2 regions of the Faecalimicrobium sp. JNUCC 81 genome follow, and region 1 is predicted to be linked to the other one. Evidence: riboswitches for the same ligand, from Rfam matches in the RefSeq annotation. Region 1 holds a riboswitch; the other holds the start of a gene.
The links. A riboswitch is a leader RNA that binds a small molecule or an ion and turns the genes downstream of it on or off. The one in region 1 is predicted to bind FMN.
Positions count from the first base shown of each region.

Region 1 (10,554 bases):
GATATGATATAAGTGATTATCATGAAATAATGGATGAATTCGGAACTATGAATGATTTTGACGAGTTACTAGATGAAGTTCATAAAAGAGATATGAAACTTATAATAGATTTAGTTATCAACCATACATCTGATGAACATGAGTGGTTTATAGAGTCAAAATTATCGAAAGATAATCCAAAAAGAGATTGGTATATCTGGAAGGATGGAAAAGAAAATAAAGAACCAAATAATTGGGAAAGTATATTTAAAGGATCTGCTTGGGGAAAAAACGAAGAAAGTGGGCAGTATTACTTACATTTATTTAGTAAAAAGCAACCAGATTTAAACTGGGAAAACAAAGAAGTAAGGTATGAATTATATAAAATGATAAACTGGTGGCTAGATAAAGGAATAGATGGATTTAGAATAGACGCTATAAGTCATATTAAAAAAGAAGAAGGGTTTAATGACATGTCAAATCCTAATAATTTAAAATATGTGCCTTCTTTTGAAAAGCATATGAATGTATTTGGAATTCAAAATTATTTACAAGAATTAAAAGATGAAACATTTTCTAAATACGATATAATGACAGTAGGAGAAGCTAACGGAGTAACTATAAATGATTGTTGCGAGTGGGTAGGAGAAAAAGATGGTAAGTTTAATATGGTATTTTCATTTGAACATTTATCACTTTGGAATCATGACAACAAAAAATCCTTTAACATAAGAAAATATAAAAAGGCAATGAGCAAATGGCAAGAAGCTCTATATAATAAAGGATGGAATGCTCTATTTATAGAAAATCATGACCAACCAAGAATAGTGTCAAATTGGGGAAATGATAGTACTTATTTAGCGGAAAGTGCTAAATCTTTAGGTATGTCATACTTTATGCAACAAGGAACACCATTTATATATCAAGGTCAAGAAATAGGAATGACAAATGTTGCCTTTGATAGTATAGACGATTATGATGATGTTGGAACTAAAAATGAGTATTATCACGATTTAGAAAATGGAATAAGCGAAAAAGATGCACTTAAAAAAGTTTGGATGTCTTCAAGAGAAAACTCAAGAACTCCAATGCAATGGAATAACTCAAAAAATGCAGGATTTAGTGATGCTGATAAAACATGGCTTGGTGTAAATCAAAACTATAAAGATATAAATGTAGAAAAACAAGAAAATGATGAAAACTCAGTTCTTAATTTCTACAAGAAAATGATAAAAATAAGAAAAGAAAATAAAGCTTTAATATATGGGAAAAATAACTTACTTATGATGCATGACGAAAGTATATATGCATATGAAAGAGTATTAGATGATGATAAGTTTGTTATAATATGTAACTTAACTGACAATGAAGCTTTATATTATCACGATGAAATAACCTTAAAATATAACGATTTAGTATTGTCAAATTATGAAGTTGAAATCCATAGTGATGTAAATGAGATAAAATTAAAGCCTTGGGAATGTAGAATGTATAAAGCAAAGTATCCTAAAAGAGAAAAAGAAAGACTATTAGATGGAGAACTTTATTTAGCATTTTATAAGGAATTATTTGATGAAAGACAATTTGCTAAAGAAGCTTTATATGACTTTAATCATATGAGACCAAGTAAAGTTGATGAAAGAATGGATATAATAAAATATTTATTTGGATCAACAGGCAAAAATATATTTATGGAACAGCCATTTATGTGTGATTATGGATATAATATGCACATAGGAGAAAATTTTTATTCAAATCATAACCTAATGGTTCTTGATTGCAATACTGTAAAAATAGGTGATAATGTTATGATAGGTCCAAATGTAAAGATATTTGCAGCGGGTCATCCAGTAGATGCAGAAGTTAGAACTAGTGGACTTGAATTTGCACAGGCTATGAGCATAGGAAATAACGTATGGATAGGTGGAGGTTCTATAATTAATCCAGGGGTTAATATAGGAGATAATGTTGTAGTAGCATCAGGAAGTGTAGTAACAAAGGATATTCCTGAAAATGTAATAGTTGGAGGTAATCCAGCTAAGATTATAAGAGAAATAACTGAAGAAGATAAGAAAAGATACTATAAAAATAAATTAATAAATAGAAGAGTATAAATTATTATAAATTGCAAAATTTTTTATTAAATTATACTTAAATTTAAAATACTAACAATTATTTAAAATTTTAAGTTGACAATTATAAATAAAACAATTACTATGTAACTATAAAAACTTAATAAATCTTCAGGGCAGGGTGAGATTCCCTACCGGCGGTAAAGCCCGCGAGCCTTAAAAGGCATGATTCGGTGAAATTCCGAAGCCGACAGTAAAGTCTGGATGAAAGAAGATGATATAAAAGATATAAGACTGTAATATTATACAGTATAATTATATTGATTTGACTGATATGCTCTGAAATATTTATATATTTCAGAGCTTTTTATTTATATGTAAAAGATAATTAAAATCTATAATAATCTTTATCAATATTTAAATAATAGATGTAACCATTTACCGGTCAAATAAACAAAATATATTGTATAAGTTTATGATATATTATCTAGCCCTAAGTTATTAACTTAGGGTTTTTATTTTGTAAATAAAAATTATATTTAATATTAACTATAAGTTTAGGAGGAGAAAATGGATAAATTTTATATGAATTTAGCCCTTGAATTAGCTAAAAAGGGCAAAGGAAGAGTTAATCCAAATCCTATGGTAGGAGCAGTTATAGTAAAAAATAATAAAATAATAGGGCAGGGATACCACGAAGAATATGGGAAAAGTCATGCAGAAATAAATGCTATAAATAGTACTAAAGAAAGTGTAGACGATTCAACTATGTATGTAACATTAGAGCCTTGTTCTCATTATGGAAAAACACCTCCTTGTGTAGAAAAAATAATAGAAAGTAAAATATCTAAAGTAGTTATAGCATCTCTAGATCCAAATCCATTAGTATCTGGAAAAGGAGTAATAAAACTTATTGATGCAGGTATAGAAGTAGTTTCAGGTATTTTAGATGAAGAAAATAAGAAGCTAAATGAAGTATTTATGAAGTATATAGTTAAAAAAATTCCTTTTGTAATAATGAAATCAGCAATGTCTTTAGATGGAAAAATATCAACAAGAACTGGAGAGTCAAAATGGATAAGCTCTGATGAGTCAAGAGAAAATGTACATAAGTTAAGAAATGAAGTAATGGGAATTTTAGTAGGTGTAAACACAATAATTCAAGATAATCCACAACTAACATGCAGATTAGAAAATGGAAAAACTCCAATAAAAATAGTAGTAGATAGTAATCTTAGAATTCCAATGGATTCAAAAGTTATAAAAGATGCTCATAACTATAGAACAATAATTATAACGACTTTATTGGCAAAAGAAAGTATAGTAAAAGAACTAGAAAATAAAGGGGTAGAAATTATAATAGCAGAGTCAAAAGATAATAGTGTTGATTTAAACGACATGGTGAAACAATTAGGGCAGTTAAATATAGATAGCATACTTCTAGAAGGAGGAGCTACGCTTAACTTTTCAGCTATAAAAGAGGGTATAGTAGATAAACTACAGGTTTATATAGCTCCAAAATTAATAGGAGGAAAATCATCTAAAACTCCTATAGGAGGCAATGGAATAGAAAAATTAAAAGATGCTTACCAAATTAGAGATATTAGCGTAAAAATGTTAAGTGAAGATATTTTAATAGAAGGATATTTATAAGAAAGTGGGGATGAAAATGTTTACAGGTATAGTTGAGGAGATTGGAACCATTGTAGGTATAAAAAAAAGAGAAAAATCAAGCAGACTTACTATTAAAGCTAAAAAAGTTTTGGAAAATACCAAGTTAGGAGATAGTATATGCACTAATGGAGTATGCCTTACAGTAGCAAATGCAAGTTTTAATTATTTTGAAGCAGACGTTATGAGTGAAACTTTAACTAAAAGTAATTTAGAGATACTAAAAATAGGAAGTAAAGTAAATTTAGAAAGAGCTCTAAGACTTGAGGATAGACTAGGTGGTCATATAGTAAGTGGACATATTGATGGAATAGGCCAAATAGTAGCAATAGATAGAGATGACAATGCTGTATGGCTATCTATAAAAGTGCCAGATAATATATTAAAATACATAGTTTATAAAGGATCAATATCAATAGATGGAATAAGTTTAACTGTAGCTTATGTAGACAATAACTTATTTAAAGTATCTATAATTCCACACACTGGAGAAAATACCATATTGCTTACTAAGAATATGGGGGAAACAGTAAATCTTGAGTGTGATGTAATTGGAAAGTATGTAGAAAAACTTTTAGGACTAGTTCCTAAAAATAAAAAATTAAAAGAAGATTTAATATCAATAGATTTTCTTAAAGAAAATGGATTTTACATATAAAAAAGTTTAAGGAGGTTTAAAATGTTTAAATTTAATAATATTGAAGAGGCCATTGAAGATATTAAAAATGGGAAAATAGTAATAGTAGTAGATGATCCTGATAGAGAAAATGAAGGAGATTTACTAATGGCAGCAGAAAAAGTAACTCCAGAATCTATAAATTTTATGGCAAAGTATGGTAGAGGACTTATATGTATGCCAATGGAAGAAGATAGATTAAAAGAACTGGATATATATCCTATGGTACAAAATAATACTGATAATCATGAAACTGCATTTACAGCAAGTATTGATTACATAGAAACTACAACAGGAATTTCAGCATATGAAAGAGCATTGACAATACAAAAAATTTTAGATAATAAATCAACATCAAAAAATTTTAGAAAACCAGGTCATATGTTTCCATTAATAGCTAAAAAAGGTGGAGTACTTGAAAGAAATGGACATACTGAAGCAGCTGTAGATTTATCAATACTTGCAGGACTAAAGCCAGGAGGGGTTATTTGTGAAATTATTAAAGATGATGGAACTATGGCTAGAACACCAGACTTAATGGAATTTGCGAAACATCATAATTTAAAGATAATAACAATAAAAGACCTAGTAGAGTACAGAAAACAAGCTGAAATAATTATTGAAAGAGCAGTAGAAACAAAAATGCCCACAAAATATGGTGACTTTAAGATATATGGATTTATAAATAAAATTAATAAAGAGCATCATGTAGCTTTAGTTAAAGGTAACATAGAAGATGGTAATCCAGTACTAGCGAGAGTACATTCTGAGTGTCTAACTGGTGATGTGCTAGGATCTAAAAGATGTGATTGTGGGCAACAGTATGATGAAGCAATGAAAAAAATAGCTGAAGAAGGAAGAGGCATATTATTATATATGAGGCAAGAAGGAAGGGGGATAGGCTTAATAAATAAATTGAAAGCTTATGCACTTCAAGATCAAGGCCTTGATACAGTAGAAGCTAATATAAAGTTAGGATTTAAAGCGGATATGAGAGAATATTCAAGTGCAGCACAAATTTTCAAAAACTTAGGAGTACAAAAAATTAAATTATTAACTAATAACCCAAGAAAAATTGAAGAATTATCATCTTTTAATATTGAAATAGTAGATAGATTACCTATACAGATCAATCATAACGAAGTAAATGAATTTTATCTAAATACTAAAAAAGATAAATTAGGACATATGTTAAATTATTAAATTTAAAATATACATAAAAGGAGAAAAAGGATGAAAATAATAGAAGGAAATTTAGTAGCAAAAGGAATAAGGATAGGTATAGTAGTAGGTAGATTTAATGAATTTATAGTTTCAAAATTACTAGATGGAGCATTAGATGGATTGAAAAGACATGGACTTGAGGAAGAAAATATAGAAATAGCTTGGGTACCAGGTGCATTTGAAATACCTCTGGTAGCAAAAAAGATGGCCAAAAGTAATAAATACGATGCAGTAATTTGCTTAGGGGCAGTTATTAAAGGGTCAACACCACACTTTGATTACGTTTGTGCAGAGTCATCTAAAGGGATTGCTTCCGTATCATTAAATACAGAAATACCAGTTATATTTGGAGTATTAACTACAGACTCAATAGAACAAGCAATTGAAAGAGCTGGAACTAAAGCTGGCAATAAAGGATATGATGCTGCGGTTAGTGCTATAGAAATGGCTAATCTTTTAAAAAACTTTAGCTAAGTAAATAAAAAATAGTAGTTATTGATAACTACTATTTTTTATTTACTTATTAATTTAATCTAGATAATTTTATTAATTATACTATATCATTTTTATAAATTAATATTCAGGGTAAAGTTTGTAGTAAGTTAAAAGTAACTCAACCATTTTGCCGTAGTTTTGAACTCCTTCTTCAATACCGTTAGATTTTAAATATGCATTGTTAAAATCATTTGAAACTTTTTCTACTTTACCTTCATACTTTTTCCAAAAGTTATTATTATTAATTAAATCTTTTTTAACATCACTAGATATGGTTTTATTAAGCTCTATAAGTGTATTAGAATCTACTTTACTAAGTGTTGATGCAGTATGATTTAGAGCAAGTATATATCCAGAATAATTAAAATCTATATCTGGGTGATTTATAGATGCTAAGTAGCCTATAAAATTAGCTTCATCTTCACTAGCATAACCCCTTTGATGGGCCATTTCATGAAGCGTGGTAGAAGGTATATACATATCAGGTACTGCTATATTAACGTTGGCATCTCCTGTAAATGGAAAATATATACCTGTTATACCTGTATAGCACATTAAGTTTGATGATATAACATATTTAGGATTAGAATAGCTACTATCGGCATTAGGAATTATATTGGATAATTTAATATATCCTAATTGAGCTCTAGACATTAGGCTCTTGTAATCAGAATTATTTTTCATAATGCCATTACTATCCTCTAAAACAAGTTTTCTAGTTTCATTAGTTTTTTCTATTAAAAATTTATATAAATTTATCAAGTCTTCATTATTATAATTTATTTGATATATATTTTTACATTTATCTAAGTTATATTTATTTATAAGAGTTGTAGAAAGAGGAAGTCTATTATAATTTAATCCCCATAAAACAATAAATAAAAAATAAGCTATAGATAAAATAGACAATAAGTTTAATAGAGAATTAACTAAAAAGCTTTTCAGTTTAACAGAGTTTTTAAATAATATATAAAGTAATTGTACTATAAAAATTAATAAAATAAAAATTATTAAATAAATGGTAATTTCATATGTAGAAAAAGGAAAAATTCCTGAAATTTTACTTAAAGTTTGTATCATAAACTTATTGATTGAAAGAGAATAATAAGTCTCTATTAATTCAGGATATTTTGAGGCTATATAGTTAAGTAATAAAGCTAATGGTAGCAACAGTAATGAAAAAAGTTTATATTTTTTGCTCATAATTCACCTCTTTAAATAGAATATAAATATTTGATAATGATATATACTATAAGTATAAAGCAATATATATTTTGATGAAATAGATTACCTATGATATAATGTAATAAATTTCAAATAATATACAATATGAAAGGATATATTATGAGTGATATAACTATAAAACTTAGTAGAGATAATTTTGATTTTAGATTTAAACAATATGAAGGAACATTTTTTCATGCTACTATAAATGAAGATAATGAAGTTATAAAGTATAAAATAACTAAAGATAAAGAAGGATTAGAGCTTAGAGAATTTGGGAATACTCATATGAAGGATAATGATATGTTATATATTCCACAAATAGAAGCTTACTTAGATTTAAAAACTGTAAAATAAGTAATTGCAATAATTTAAATAAATTATTTTATAAGATATATACGTTTTACCACCAATTTGCCACCGTTCATTAAAAATATGAATTTCGGTGGCGATTTTATTTTATGGCCGATTTAAATATACCGATTGTTTTATAGAAAAGCTCAAGAACATTCAGTTCAAGAGCTAAAAGATATATGTGATTAATTAAAATATTTTTCACATCTTTTATAAGATTCTAAAAAGCTGTTATATTCGAGAACGACCCATTGTAAATCATGGTTAATAGAATAAGCATTTATAAATTCATTATTAAGAGTTTCAAACTTATGTAAAACCTCTTCAAATTCTGGCCAATCACCTTTTTTATAATTGGCAAAATAGATTAAAGAAGCAGAGTTGATACAAGTAGATGCTTCGTTTAAGCAAAGCATTGCTGATTGAATCTTAAAATCTTCTTCGTGATTTAGAATATGATCTAATAAAATGTCATGAAATTTTTTAGTTAGATGAAATGCTTTTTTTATTTGTTCAAATAATAAAGGCTTAATTTTTTCGATTTGCATATTATGTCCACCTTTTAAATTAAATTTGGATTTATATTCCATAAAAGATTATAACATAAAATAATTAAATAAAAAAATAATTATAAAAACAGTAGTTAAAATATCTATAAAGTTGAAGATATTTATATACAGTATATAAAAAAGAAAAGATTATATATACGTATTGAAAATACAAAAAATGTATAAAAAGACAATTAACATAACAAAAAATATATTGAATCAGATAACTAAATAAAGTTAACTGATTCAATATATTTGAGGGAGTGAATATATAATTAAATATAGTCCCAGGACATGATAACAAATTATATTCTAAAATCGTTATAAGACTATTTAGCCTCATAATAATTTATATGAAAAATAATTAAATATGTTACAAATTGAATCTTATTAAAATATAAGTGATTCATAGAAATATAACTTATCAAAAATCAAACCAGCTAACAAATAATGCTAACTGGAATTTTAAAAGTAGGGAGATCAATCCTTACTTTATAACAGATATATACTGTACTTGATAACCTATACATAATATAACCGGATAAGTAAAAGTTATTCAAAATAATTTACATAAAAAGTAATTTGATAAACGTTATTTTTCGATACAGTGTATTAGCAAGCTATTAGATTAATGATGTATAAATAATTATTTATAAAAAGTTAGTCCCAGCTAACATTATAAGTTAGCTCGGGCTATCAGAGTTGAAGACAACTGTAGACGGTTTTAAATTTGAAAGTCTACTTGTATTATAATCATCTCGATAAAAAGAAATTAACAGAATATACTGATAATTAAAGAGATAAATAAATTTTAAAAAGTAGTACAATTAAATATATGCGTAGTGATATTAAATAGTGATTATAATGAAATGATTTAACTATAAAATGATTACCATTAAATATAAAAAGGTGGATAGAAGTATGTTTATAAGCTTAGAAAATATAAAAAGTGAAAGATTAATAGATGTTAGAAGTGAAGAAGAGCATAAAGCAATGCCTTTGTGTCAGTATAATGTACCAGTTATAAGTAAAAAAGAACATAATATTTTAAAAAAATATATATACTTTGCGATACCGATAATACTATGTGGATTGATAAAAAATAGAAGCGTAATAGAAAAACATTTAATAACTATTTCAGACAATAAAACAAAAAAAGTAGTAATAGGATGTTCTCAAGGTAGACTAAGAAGTCCTATAGTATGTATATATGCAAGGATACTAGGTATAAAATCATATGTACTCAAAAATGGAATCAAACAATATTATGTACCTAGAGAAAAAGGAATTAAAAGTTGGTTTAAACTTTAAAAAAATATATATAAATACTCCCCAAAATCCCTAATAAAAACATTAAACCAAGGATTCCACTTCCTGGTCAATATATAAGTAGTAGTTTAAGTAGATGAAACTTATACAACTTACAACAATAAATTAAATAATATTATTAAATATATATTTTACAAGTATTACAAAATATTACAAAATATTACAAAATATGAAAAATATTTACAAATAGGGTATTATATATTTTGTAGGAGGTATATAATAGTGCACTGCTCAGAAAAACTTTTAAATTTAACGTTAAGCATATTAAGTAACTGTGAAAAATTTCTAAATATATACATTAAAGGGGCTAAATGTATATGGTTATTTGTATCATTTTTAGCATTATGTATATCTATAAACGTATTAAAAAACATATTTAAAAACTTAAATTAGTTTATAAAGTAAATAAAAAATATTTTTTATAAATTTAAAGATATATTTAGCCCAGTAACTCCCCAGCTTTCTGGTTAACATGTAAGTAGGCGTTTTAGTAGGTATAATTCCTACAACTTACTCCAATAAATTAAATAACATTATTAAATAACCTAACCCTTTATGTTTAGGTTATTTTTATGTTCGAACAGCTTTAGAATAAAGCTAAAAATGTTTAGATGGAAATATGAATTAGCAAATCTTAAATTAATAAAAATAATGACTATTAAATATATCAGATAGACAAAATGCAAATTATTACAAAATATTACAATAAATTACAAATTATTACAGTGTGTTATAATTTGTGAAAATATCTTAAAAAAGTAGTATTGTATACTTTATAGGAGGTATAAAAATGGTTTACTCAGAAAAAATTTTAAATTTAATATTAAGTAATGGTGAAAAAATTATAAATAGAATTGTTAAATGGCCAAAATATATATGGTTACTTATATCGTTTTTAGCATTATGTATATCTATAAATGGATTAAAATATATACTTGAAAATTTAAATTAGCTTAAAAAGTAAATAAAAAATATTTTTTAT
Region 1 covers NZ_CM132203.1:1,666,493-1,677,046, forward strand. Annotated here, with positions in the region: gene JNUCC81_RS08245 (alpha,alpha-phosphotrehalase) at 1-2,093, shown strand, start outside; FMN riboswitch at 2,215-2,331, shown strand; gene ribD (bifunctional diaminohydroxyphosphoribosylaminopyrimidine deaminase/5-amino-6-(5-phosphoribosylamino)uracil reductase RibD) at 2,622-3,704, shown strand; gene JNUCC81_RS08255 (riboflavin synthase) at 3,721-4,380, shown strand; gene JNUCC81_RS08260 (bifunctional 3,4-dihydroxy-2-butanone-4-phosphate synthase/GTP cyclohydrolase II) at 4,402-5,601, shown strand; gene ribH (6,7-dimethyl-8-ribityllumazine synthase) at 5,632-6,096, shown strand; gene JNUCC81_RS08270 (DUF3810 domain-containing protein) at 6,196-7,320, opposite strand; gene JNUCC81_RS08275 (hypothetical protein) at 7,462-7,698, shown strand; gene JNUCC81_RS08280 (hypothetical protein) at 7,881-8,243, opposite strand; gene JNUCC81_RS08285 (hypothetical protein) at 9,165-9,554, shown strand; gene JNUCC81_RS08290 (hypothetical protein) at 9,795-9,965, shown strand; gene JNUCC81_RS08295 (hypothetical protein) at 10,363-10,524, shown strand.

Region 2 (10,554 bases), 1.1 Mb from region 1:
ATAATAAGATATTATTCTTAATATTAAACTTACTTTGTATATCAATTGGAGGATGGATTTTTATGAGTGTTCCAAAGCATGTAGTCGATAAGTATGTAAAGAATAATACCAAGATGATTATGGATTTATTTAATGAAGAATTAGAAAAAGTTGCATATGATAATCTGTTGACAGAAAAGGAAGCTCATATAATATTAAAAAACATAACAAAAGGTGAAGTATCAAAACTGCTTATAGATATGAAGGGTAGTGTAAATAAGAAAGTATCTAGTAATAGCTTAGTAAGTAAGGAAAGTAAATTTATGTTAGATGCAAGAAAGACAGTTGTATTACCTAATGAATATGACATAAAAGAAGGATTAAGCAGACTTGTAGGAACATATAATGAAAAGCTAGCAAATGAATATAATATTGATTCTATATAAATAAAAACCTAATAGATTAATAATCTATTAGGTTTTTATTTATATATAGAAAAGTTTTTATGATATACTAAAAACATTAATATATAGGGGGAATCTTTATGAATTATAAACTAATAGTCACAGATATGGATGGAACATTACTTGGAAGTAATCATCAAATTACTAATGAAAATAAAATAGCTTTATCTAAAGCATTAAATAAAGGCATAAATGTAGCAATTGCAACTGGAAGATGGTATGATTCGGCAAAGTTACATACTGCATTTTTAGAAAGAAGAATACCTATAATAGCTTGCAATGGTGCATTAATCAGATATGAAGATAAAGTTATTTATTCTAATTATATGGATACAAATTTATGTTTAGATATTATCGATATATTAGAAAAGTATGAAGTATACTATCAGTGTTATGCTGATGATGCTTTATATTGTAAGAAAATGAATAAAGAGAATAAAAGATATCAAGAACTACATGATAAAATGAAAAAAGAAATGAATCTTATTTTTAAAAATGATTTAAAAGAAGATGTGTTAAATAATAATATTTTAAAAATGATAGTATTTGAAGAAGATAATAAAGAACTTTTAAGAGATATAGAAAAAGATTTAAAAGATTTAAAAGGAATAGAACTAACTACATCGGGACCAAATAATGTTGAAATTATGAATAAAGGTGTAAGTAAAGGGAAAGCCGTGGGTATACTATGCGACTACTTAGATGTAAATAAAGAGGAAGCGGTGGCATTCGGTGATAGTTATAATGATTTAAGTATGCTAGAGTACGTTGGAATGGGAGTTGCAATGGATAATGCTGATGATTTTATAAAATCAAAGGCTAATTATGTGACAGAAAGAAATGATAATAGTGGGGTAGCAAAGGCACTATATAATATCGTTGGAATATAATATTGACAATATATAGAAACATAACGTATTATAGATATAATGTACAAAATACTTTTTTTGGTTATTACCTGAGGGAGTAGTTTGCACCAATCGGTGTGGCTAGATCAACATAATGACTACGGTCTGGTCTAGTCTTAAAAAGCGAGACTCATGTATGCTTATTTAGCATACATAAGTCTCGTTTTTTATTGCGCTGAAATTTAGGAGGATGTTTATGAGTTTTACAGCAATTTTATTTACAGCATTTGCTCTTTCTATGGATGCACTTGCAGTGTCAGTTACTAAAGGTATGACATTAAAAAACTTATCAAAAGGCATTTCTATAAAAATAGCATTAGCCTTTGGATTATTTCAAGGAGGAATGCCACTTTTAGGATGGGCTTTAGGTATTAGTTTCGAAAGTTACATAAAGTCAATAGATCACTGGATAGCGCTTATATTATTGAGTTTCTTAGGATTTAAAATGATTCAAGAGTTTATTAAATCTAAAAAAGAAGGTGAAGAAGTTTCTCTAGAATGTGGAATAACAACAGATGAGAGCAACTTATCTAATAAGGAACTTATAATGCTTTCAATAGCAACAAGTATTGATGCACTTGCAGTTGGAATAAGTTTTGCATTTTTAAGTGTAGATATAATCCAAGCGTCTTTGATAATATGTATTATAACTTTTATAGTGTGCTTAATAGGAGTTATATTAGGTAATAAAATAGGTGATATTTTTAATGGCTATGCAGAACTAGTTGGAGGAATAATATTAGTTATAATTGGTATAAATATATTTAATGAACACACTCAAATTTTTAATAATATAATCAGTAGTTTATTTTAACTTAAAAATAGTAAAGGATAGGAATATAAAACATTCTTATCCTTTACTATTTTTTTTGATAACATGTCTCATCATAAAAAATACAGGAGGTGTTGAGAACACAGGAGCTATTATTGGAGCTATTATTTCACTTATATTAAACAAATTAACTAGTCCAATAATTATTGCCATATTAAGAAGATACTCAAAAATATAAATTAAAACAGAAAGAGAAAATTTTTTAAAAGAATAATTATTTTCATTAAAAGTTAATTTTGAATTTAAAATATAAGATGCAGTTATGCTTATTACACTAGTAATAGTATAAGCAATAATATAATGAAGTTTAAAGCCAAGATATAAGGTAAGATAAAGTAATTGTGATACTAGAAAATTACTTATACCTATTATATTAAATTTTATAAACTCTCTGACTTTTCCTTTAACGTTGATAATTTTTTCAGACATTTTAACAATCTCCTTATTATGATAGATTATGTCTATAAATTTAGTATTACATTATAAATTATAAAATATTTAGGTCGATGATTGGCAAAAAAGTAATAAATGCTTAAATTAAATTTCGTAAGAAAATCGTAAGAATTACAGTAGTAAAATTGTAAGAATTATATATTAGCATATAGATATAATCAAAAAGGATGTGAATTTAGTGTATAATACTTTTAGAAATAATAAAAAGATTATTTTTTGACATATTTAATAAAAAAATGAAAAAGCGTAGTTTTTAATCTAGACTATATAGTTAAATATAATTTTAATGTTAGAAAAGGGGTATTTATAGATGTACAACATATTAGTAGTGGATGATGACAAAGAAATAGTTGAATCCATTGAAATATATTTAAAAAATGAGGGATACAAAATATTTAAAGCATATGATGGACTTAAAGCTTTAGATATTTTAATTGAAGAAGAAATTCATTTAATTTTAATGGATATAATGATGCCAAAATTAGATGGTATAAAAGCAACTATAAAAATAAGAGAAGAAAGGAATATACCAATAATTTTAGTATCAGCTAAAAGTGAAGATACAGATAAAATAATGGGCCTTAATATTGGGGCAGATGATTACATAACAAAACCATTTAATTTATTAGAACTTATAGCAAGGGTCAAATCCAATTTAAGAAGATATGTAAGTCTTGGAAATTATAGTATTGAAAATAAAAGTGTTTTAAAAAGCGGAGAGTTAGAACTGAATTTAGAAAGTAAAGAACTAAAGGTAGATGGAGAAGTTGTTAAGATTACTCCAATAGAATATAGGATTATAAAATTACTTTTACAGAATAAAGGTAGAGTATTTTCCATAGATGAAATATATGAAAAGGTATGGAAAGAAGAGAGTTTTAATGTTGAAAATACAGTTGCGGTTCATATAAGAAGAATCCGAGAAAAGATTGAAATAAATCCTAAAGAACCAAGATATTTAAAAGTTGTGTGGGGGGTTGGATATAAAATTGAAAAGTTATAGTGGGAAATTTTTTAGAGAAAAAAGTCTTATGTTTAATACATTATTTATTTTAAGTATATTTATGATAAGTCAATTAATAGGAGTTTACATATGTTTTAAATTTTTTAGTGGGAATTTAATACTTACACTTTTATCTTTAACATTAATAAATTTTACATTTTATAAAAAAATAATAAGTTAAAAATTCTATAATTATGTATAAATAATGAAATTATAAATTTTTTAATATATAAAAGGGAGAATATTATGAAAGATAAAAAACGAATAAAAGGAATATTTTTTATTATATTAGTTATATCTTTATCTTTATGCTTAACTTCCTTAGCTAATATTTTTTCACAATATAGAGGAAATAATGGGCTTTGGAGTAGTTACATGCATGAAGATAGGAAAATACTTGAGGATGATTTCTATAAAAGTAATTTATTTGAATATAACACATTAAGACCGATATCTTATTGGTTAGGTGAAGTTGTAAAATATAATGAGGAATCAGTAAATGAGTATATACAAAACAACTCATATGAAGACTATGATAATGAAACAGACTCATATAAAACTAAGTACCTAAGCAAAGAAGAAGCGCAAAAACGTATAAATGGGCTTAAAAATAATGCAAAAAACAGATTAAATGAGTTACAAAACATTAAATTTATTGTAATAAATAATAAAACTAATGACTATTACTCAAATACTGAATATGGTAACTTAAATGATTTTAAGAAAAATATAAATGGACATTTAGATATAGAAATAAATAAAACTGATAGAAATAGAAACTATATTAAAAATTTAAATAATAAGACATATACTAGTAATCCCACTGTAGAGTGGGAACTTTTAAACGCAGTAAATACAGAAGATGTACAAATTTATATATCATTTTTAAATGCATCTTATCCAAAGTCATTTAACTACTTTGGAACAGATAAAATTTCAGAAAACTATGCTAGACATAATATGGCAATTAATAATGTAAAATTATGCATACCATTATTTATAACATCGTTAATATCAAGTATAATATCATTTATAATGTATAAGAAAATAGATATAGATTTATTTGATAAAGAAAGTAAGCTATTAAAGCTAGCAAAACTAATTCCAATTGAGATTTTAAGTATATTAATTTTATTAGAAATATCACTTTTAATAGGCGCTTCATCTAATTTATCATATATTGGTTACGGATATAATTATAGAGTTGATAAAATTATATATATAGCTCAAATATACACTTTATCAATTTCATTAATATTAACAACTTATTTTACAATAAAAAAATATAAGGTTTATAATAGTAAAGAAGATTTAATAAAAAGTAGCATACTAATAATTTTAATTAAATTTTTTATAAATAATATAAAAGTTATAAAATACTCACTTATAAAAGTACCTCTAGCAAGAAGGATAACATTAATAGGAATTGGGTGTTTAATTATAAATGCTATAGGGGTATTATTTGGAGTATTTATAAGTCATATACTTACTATTATAGGATCAACAATTGTATTAGGATTCTTTATCGTATATACATTAAAAACATTATCTTATGCAAATGAAATAATTGAAGGTACTGAAAGAATAAAAGAAGGAGACCTTAATTATAAAATACCTGTAAAAGGAAATGATAACTTTACAGTTCTTGCACAAAATATAAATAATATTGGTGAAGGGTTAGAAAAATCAATAGATAAACAATTAAAAAGTGAAAGAATGAAATCAGAGCTTATTACTAATGTAAGTCACGATTTAAAAACTCCATTAACATCTATAATAAACTATATAGAGCTTATAAAAAAAGAAGAAGATATAAAACCAGATCATATAAAGGATTACGTAAATGTACTTGATTCAAAATCAAAGAGACTTAAACATTTGATAGAAGATTTATTTGAAGCAAGCAAAGTAGGAAGTGGAAATATTGAATTAAATATTGAAAAAATAGATTTAAAACAACTTCTAAGACAAAGTATTGGAGAGATGGAAGAAAAATTATCAAGCTCTAATTTAGATATAAAGATTAATATACCAGATGAGAATGTATATATATATGCTGATGGAAGAAGAATGTATAGAGTATTTGAAAATCTTTTATCTAATATAGCTAAATATTCGTTAAGCGGAACACGTGTATATATTGATTTAACAGAAAATGAAGAAACTATAAAGCTAAGTATGAAAAATATATCATCTTATGAACTTAATTTCGACCCGAAAGAAATAATGGAAAGATTTAAAAGAGCTGATGAATCTAGAAATACAGAAGGAAGTGGCCTAGGACTTGCTATAGCTAAGGACTTGGTTAATATTCAAGGTGGAAAATTTGAAATTAACATAGATGGGGATTTATTTAAATCTACGTTAGAATTTAAGAAAATTAAAGAAAAATAGTTGAATAAAACTAAAGTTTAATATATACTTTAATTAAAATAATAAATATCTTCAGGGCGGGGTGTAAATCCCCACCGGCGGTAAAGCCCGCGAGCTAAATTTTAGCATGATTTGGTGAAATTCCAAAGCCGACAGTTATAGTCTGGATGAAAGAAGAAAAGTATTAGAATAGTTATGTATTTTACTATGTATTTGTATATGTATACCCTGATTAATTTTAGTCAGGGTATTTTTTATATGAAAATACATAAACTAATACTAAAGCTCCAGAAGAGTTACTTGGAGGAGAGATAATGAAAGAAAAAAACAATTTAAACACACTTATTAAAGTAGCACTTTTAAGTGCAATAGCATTTATACTTATGTACATTGATTTTCCCGTAATTCCAATGTTTCCATGGTTAAAAATTGACTTAAGTGAGGTTCCGGTTTTAATGGGAGCTTTTGCCTTTGGACCTGGTATTGGAATCGTAATAGAATTTATTAAGAATTTACTTATAGTAGTAATGAAAGGAAGTCAAACAGGCCTTGTAGGAGAGGCTGCTAACTTTATAGTAGGAATAGCTATGGTTGTTCCAGCAGCAATGATATACAAAAGAAATAAAACTAAAAGAAATGCTATTATAGGTATGATAGTAGGGATTTTAGTTATGGAAGTTGTAGGAATAGTAGCAAATGTATACTTCTTATTACCAGCATATGGAATGCAAATGAGTCCAGCTGATTTAATGCAGTATGTAACCGTTGGTTTATTACCGTTTAATGGAATAAAGGGGATATTAATTTCAATAGCTACATATATGCTATATAAAAAGCTATCAGTAACTGTATTTAATGATAGACCTATTAAAAATGATATTGTTTTAGATAATAAGTAATTATAATGTAAACTTAAGGTGTAATAAAGGTACCAATACTTTTATTGCACCTTTTTATAATGTGATTTTATTTGAAAATTATATATGATTATTTTGTAATATAATTAAATATAAATGGTAAAATTTATATTTAATATTTTATATGAGTATGTAACAGGAGGATAAGTAATGGATATTTGTATTCAAGAGATAAGTGATTATAAAAAAGTACCAATGGAATTACTTTTATTAGCGGATCCATCAGAGAGTGTAGTAAGAGATTATTTAAATAGAGGAAGTTGTTATATAGCAGAATATAAAGAAAAGATAGTAGGGGTTTATGTGTTAATATATACAAGACCATTAACGATGGAACTTGTATATATTGCAGTAGATAAAGATTATCAAAATAATGGAATAGCTAAAAAAATGATAAAAGATGCTATAGATAGATGTAAAAAAGAAAAAATTAAAGTATTAGAAGTAGGTACTGGAAATTCAAGTATAAAACAGTTACAACTATATCAAAGGTGTGGGTTTAGAATTACAGGAATAGATAAAGATTTTTTTAAGATACATTATGAAGAAGAAATATACGAAAATAAAATTCAATGTATAGACATGATTAGATTAAGTTTGTATTTATAATAAAAAATACTATATTAAATATATAAATCAAAATGTATAATATATTTAATATTCATAAAATTATACTGTAAATAATAAAGCAAATTGTTAAATAAGGAGGTAATTAATGATAATTGATATTACGCAAACTACTAAAATAGGTAGGGTTTATAGGAAAGGCTCAGAACCACTAAAGGTAGAAACGGTTAAGAGAAGTCAAAGTTTGGGAAAAGAGTATACTACAACTTCTTTTTCATGTGATGTACATAATATGGGAACTCATATAGATGTTATGTCTAATAAAGTTGTATTAGAAAATGAAAGATTAATTGCACAGGGAATAAAATTTGATGTTTCAAATATAACAGATAGACCGATTATCTTAGAAGATTTAAATCTTTCTATAGTAAAAGAAGGGGATTTTGTATTTTTCCAAACTAATTGGGACAAGTACTTTGATGATGAAGAAAAATATAATAATCACCCTGAAATATCTATGGAAGTTATGGAGTGCTTAGTTGATAAAAAAGTAAATATGATAGGTATAGATGCACTAGGGCTAGGCATTGGAAGAAATCATGGATTAATAGATGTTTTTCTTGGAAAAAGTGAAACTTATGCTATTGAAAACTTAACTAATCTTGATAAAATACCAGAAGATAATTTTAGAGTATATTGCTTACCTATGAAAATAGAAGGATTAGATGCATATCCAGCTAGAATACTAGTAGAATTTTAAATTAATAACCAGATTAAAGACGTATATATTACGTCTTTTTTTATACTAAAAATTATCTATATATTAATTTATATAAGTGATAAAATAAATTGGAATGTCGAAAAAAAACGAACGTATTTAGTTGCCAAATAATATTATACATCATATAGTATTAGTAAAGGTATATTATACGCCGTATAATATGAACCATCATATAATATGAAAGTAGAGGTGTGAAATATGTCTTTTCAATTAGGTTCAGCATTATTAGATGCATGTGTTTTAGCAGTACTTACAAGAGAAGATGCATACGGATATATTTTAACTCAGCAGGTTAAAGAAGTTATGAATATATCAGAATCAACATTATATCCAGTACTTAGAAGACTTCAAAAAGATGGTTATTTAATCACTTATGATCAATCATTTCAAGGCAGAAATAGAAGATACTATCAAATTACAGATTCAGGAAAAATAAAATACAAGGAGTATATATTAGAGTGGGGAGAGTATAAATTGAGGGTAGATAAGATTTTATTAGGAGGGATAGTAAGTGAATAAAAATCAATTTATAGAAGAATTGAGAAATAAATTAAAAAGATTACCACAAAGAGAAATAGATAATGCAATAAGCTACTATATAGAATATTTTGAAGATGCATCTGTAGGAGATGATGTGAATGTAGTCAGTGAATTTGGATCGCCATCAAGTATTGCATCACAAATTTTAGCAGACTATGCCATTAAAGATAATAAAGAAAGTAGAAAATTTGGAAAATCAGGAATATCTTCTATTTGGTTTGTAGTTCTTGCTATATTAGCATCTCCAATTGCATTTCCACTAGCACTTTCTATGATTATTTTGTTATTTGTACCGGTTATTGTAATAGGTGCTGTTACTTTTGCATTTATAGTTACTACAGTAGCTCTAATATTTAGTGGTTTTGCAATTTCTGTTGCAGGTATATCAGTTATATTAAGTGACTTTTCTACTACTATTTTATTTGTAGGAACAGGGATATTATTAATAGGAGTAGGTTTACTATTTTTAGTAATGGCGTTATTCTTAGCATCAAAATCTATTAAATTAATATCTAGTGCTTGTAGTAAACTACTAAATAAATTTAATAAAAGAGAAATATAGTAAAGGAGAATTTATTTATGAATATATATAAAAAAATAGTAATTACTTCACTTTGTTTAATTTTATTAGGTTTAGTTCTTGCATCTATAGGATATTTCTCAGGAGGTAAAACTCAACTTATAAAAGATAAAATAGGGTACAGTATAAAAGATGATTATAAAAGAATAAGCGAAAAAGAAAAATTAGAAGAATTTAAAAATATACAAATTAATGCTAATTATCTTGATAATATTGAAATAGTAAAAGGTGAAGAGTATAAGATAGAAGTAGACTATAGTGAAAGAATAGGTAAAATTAACTACAAAGTTGAAAATGGAAACTTAATAGTAAATCAGTTTAGTAGCAATGAAGGAGAAATTGGATTTGATTTTGGATTTATAAATAAAGAACCAGACTATATAAAAATTTATATACCAAAAAATAAAAATATGAAAGATTTAGTTATTGAATCTAAAAACTCAGATCTAAAAGTAGAAGATATAGATGGAGATACTATATCTATATTATGCAATTATGGAGAGATAAATTTAAATAATATACTATCAAACGATATGTCTATAAAAGCAAAAAATGGAGATATAGACATGAAAAATATAAAAAGTAGCTCATTAGAAGTAATTAATGATTATGGGGATACAAGTTTTGAATCTATAAACTCAAATGATTTTATAGTAAATATTAAAAATGGTGAAGCTAATATAAACGATATAGAGGTATTACAAAATTTTAATATAGAAAATGATTATGGAGAAGTAGATATAGCAGACTCAAAATTAAATAAACTCAAAGCTATTATATTAAATGGAGATATAAATATAAACAATAGTAATATAGTTGATAGTAATATAGAAAACTCATATGGAGAAGTGAATTACTTGGCTAAAAATCCAGAAAAATCATATAATTATTCTTTAAGTTGTAGTTATGGAGATATAAATATAGATGGAAAAGAATTAGGAGAAACTTTAGAAAAAAGTAATAATGCAAACAAGAATATTAATATTAATTCCGAAAATGGAGATATTAATTTAAATTTTAGGTAAGCTACAATAACAAAATAATAATAGTTTCATAGTATATATAATAGACTTTTAAGGAGACTTTTTATGAGAGAGATACATGAAACTATTTTATTTTTCTTTATATATAGCTTTTTAGGATGGATATGCGAAAGT
Region 2 covers NZ_CM132203.1:2,737,740-2,748,293, reverse strand. Annotated here, with positions in the region: gene JNUCC81_RS13760 (hypothetical protein) at 1-425, shown strand, start outside; gene JNUCC81_RS13755 (HAD family hydrolase) at 524-1,333, shown strand; gene JNUCC81_RS13750 (manganese efflux pump MntP) at 1,548-2,165, shown strand; gene JNUCC81_RS13745 (GtrA family protein) at 2,202-2,612, opposite strand; gene JNUCC81_RS13740 (response regulator transcription factor) at 2,947-3,639, shown strand; gene JNUCC81_RS13735 (HAMP domain-containing sensor histidine kinase) at 3,886-6,033, shown strand; FMN riboswitch at 6,077-6,195, shown strand; gene JNUCC81_RS13730 (ECF transporter S component) at 6,327-6,911, shown strand; gene JNUCC81_RS13725 (GNAT family N-acetyltransferase) at 7,080-7,538, shown strand; gene JNUCC81_RS13720 (cyclase family protein) at 7,645-8,256, shown strand; gene JNUCC81_RS13715 (PadR family transcriptional regulator) at 8,476-8,796, shown strand; gene JNUCC81_RS13710 (DUF1700 domain-containing protein) at 8,789-9,379, shown strand; gene JNUCC81_RS13705 (DUF4097 family beta strand repeat-containing protein) at 9,397-10,422, shown strand; gene JNUCC81_RS13700 (putative ABC transporter permease) at 10,486-10,554, shown strand, end outside.
Region 2: it holds a riboswitch for FMN, as region 1 does, so the genes downstream of both, JNUCC81_RS13730 (ECF transporter S component) here and ribD (bifunctional diaminohydroxyphosphoribosylaminopyrimidine deaminase/5-amino-6-(5-phosphoribosylamino)uracil reductase RibD) in region 1, are expected to answer to the same signal.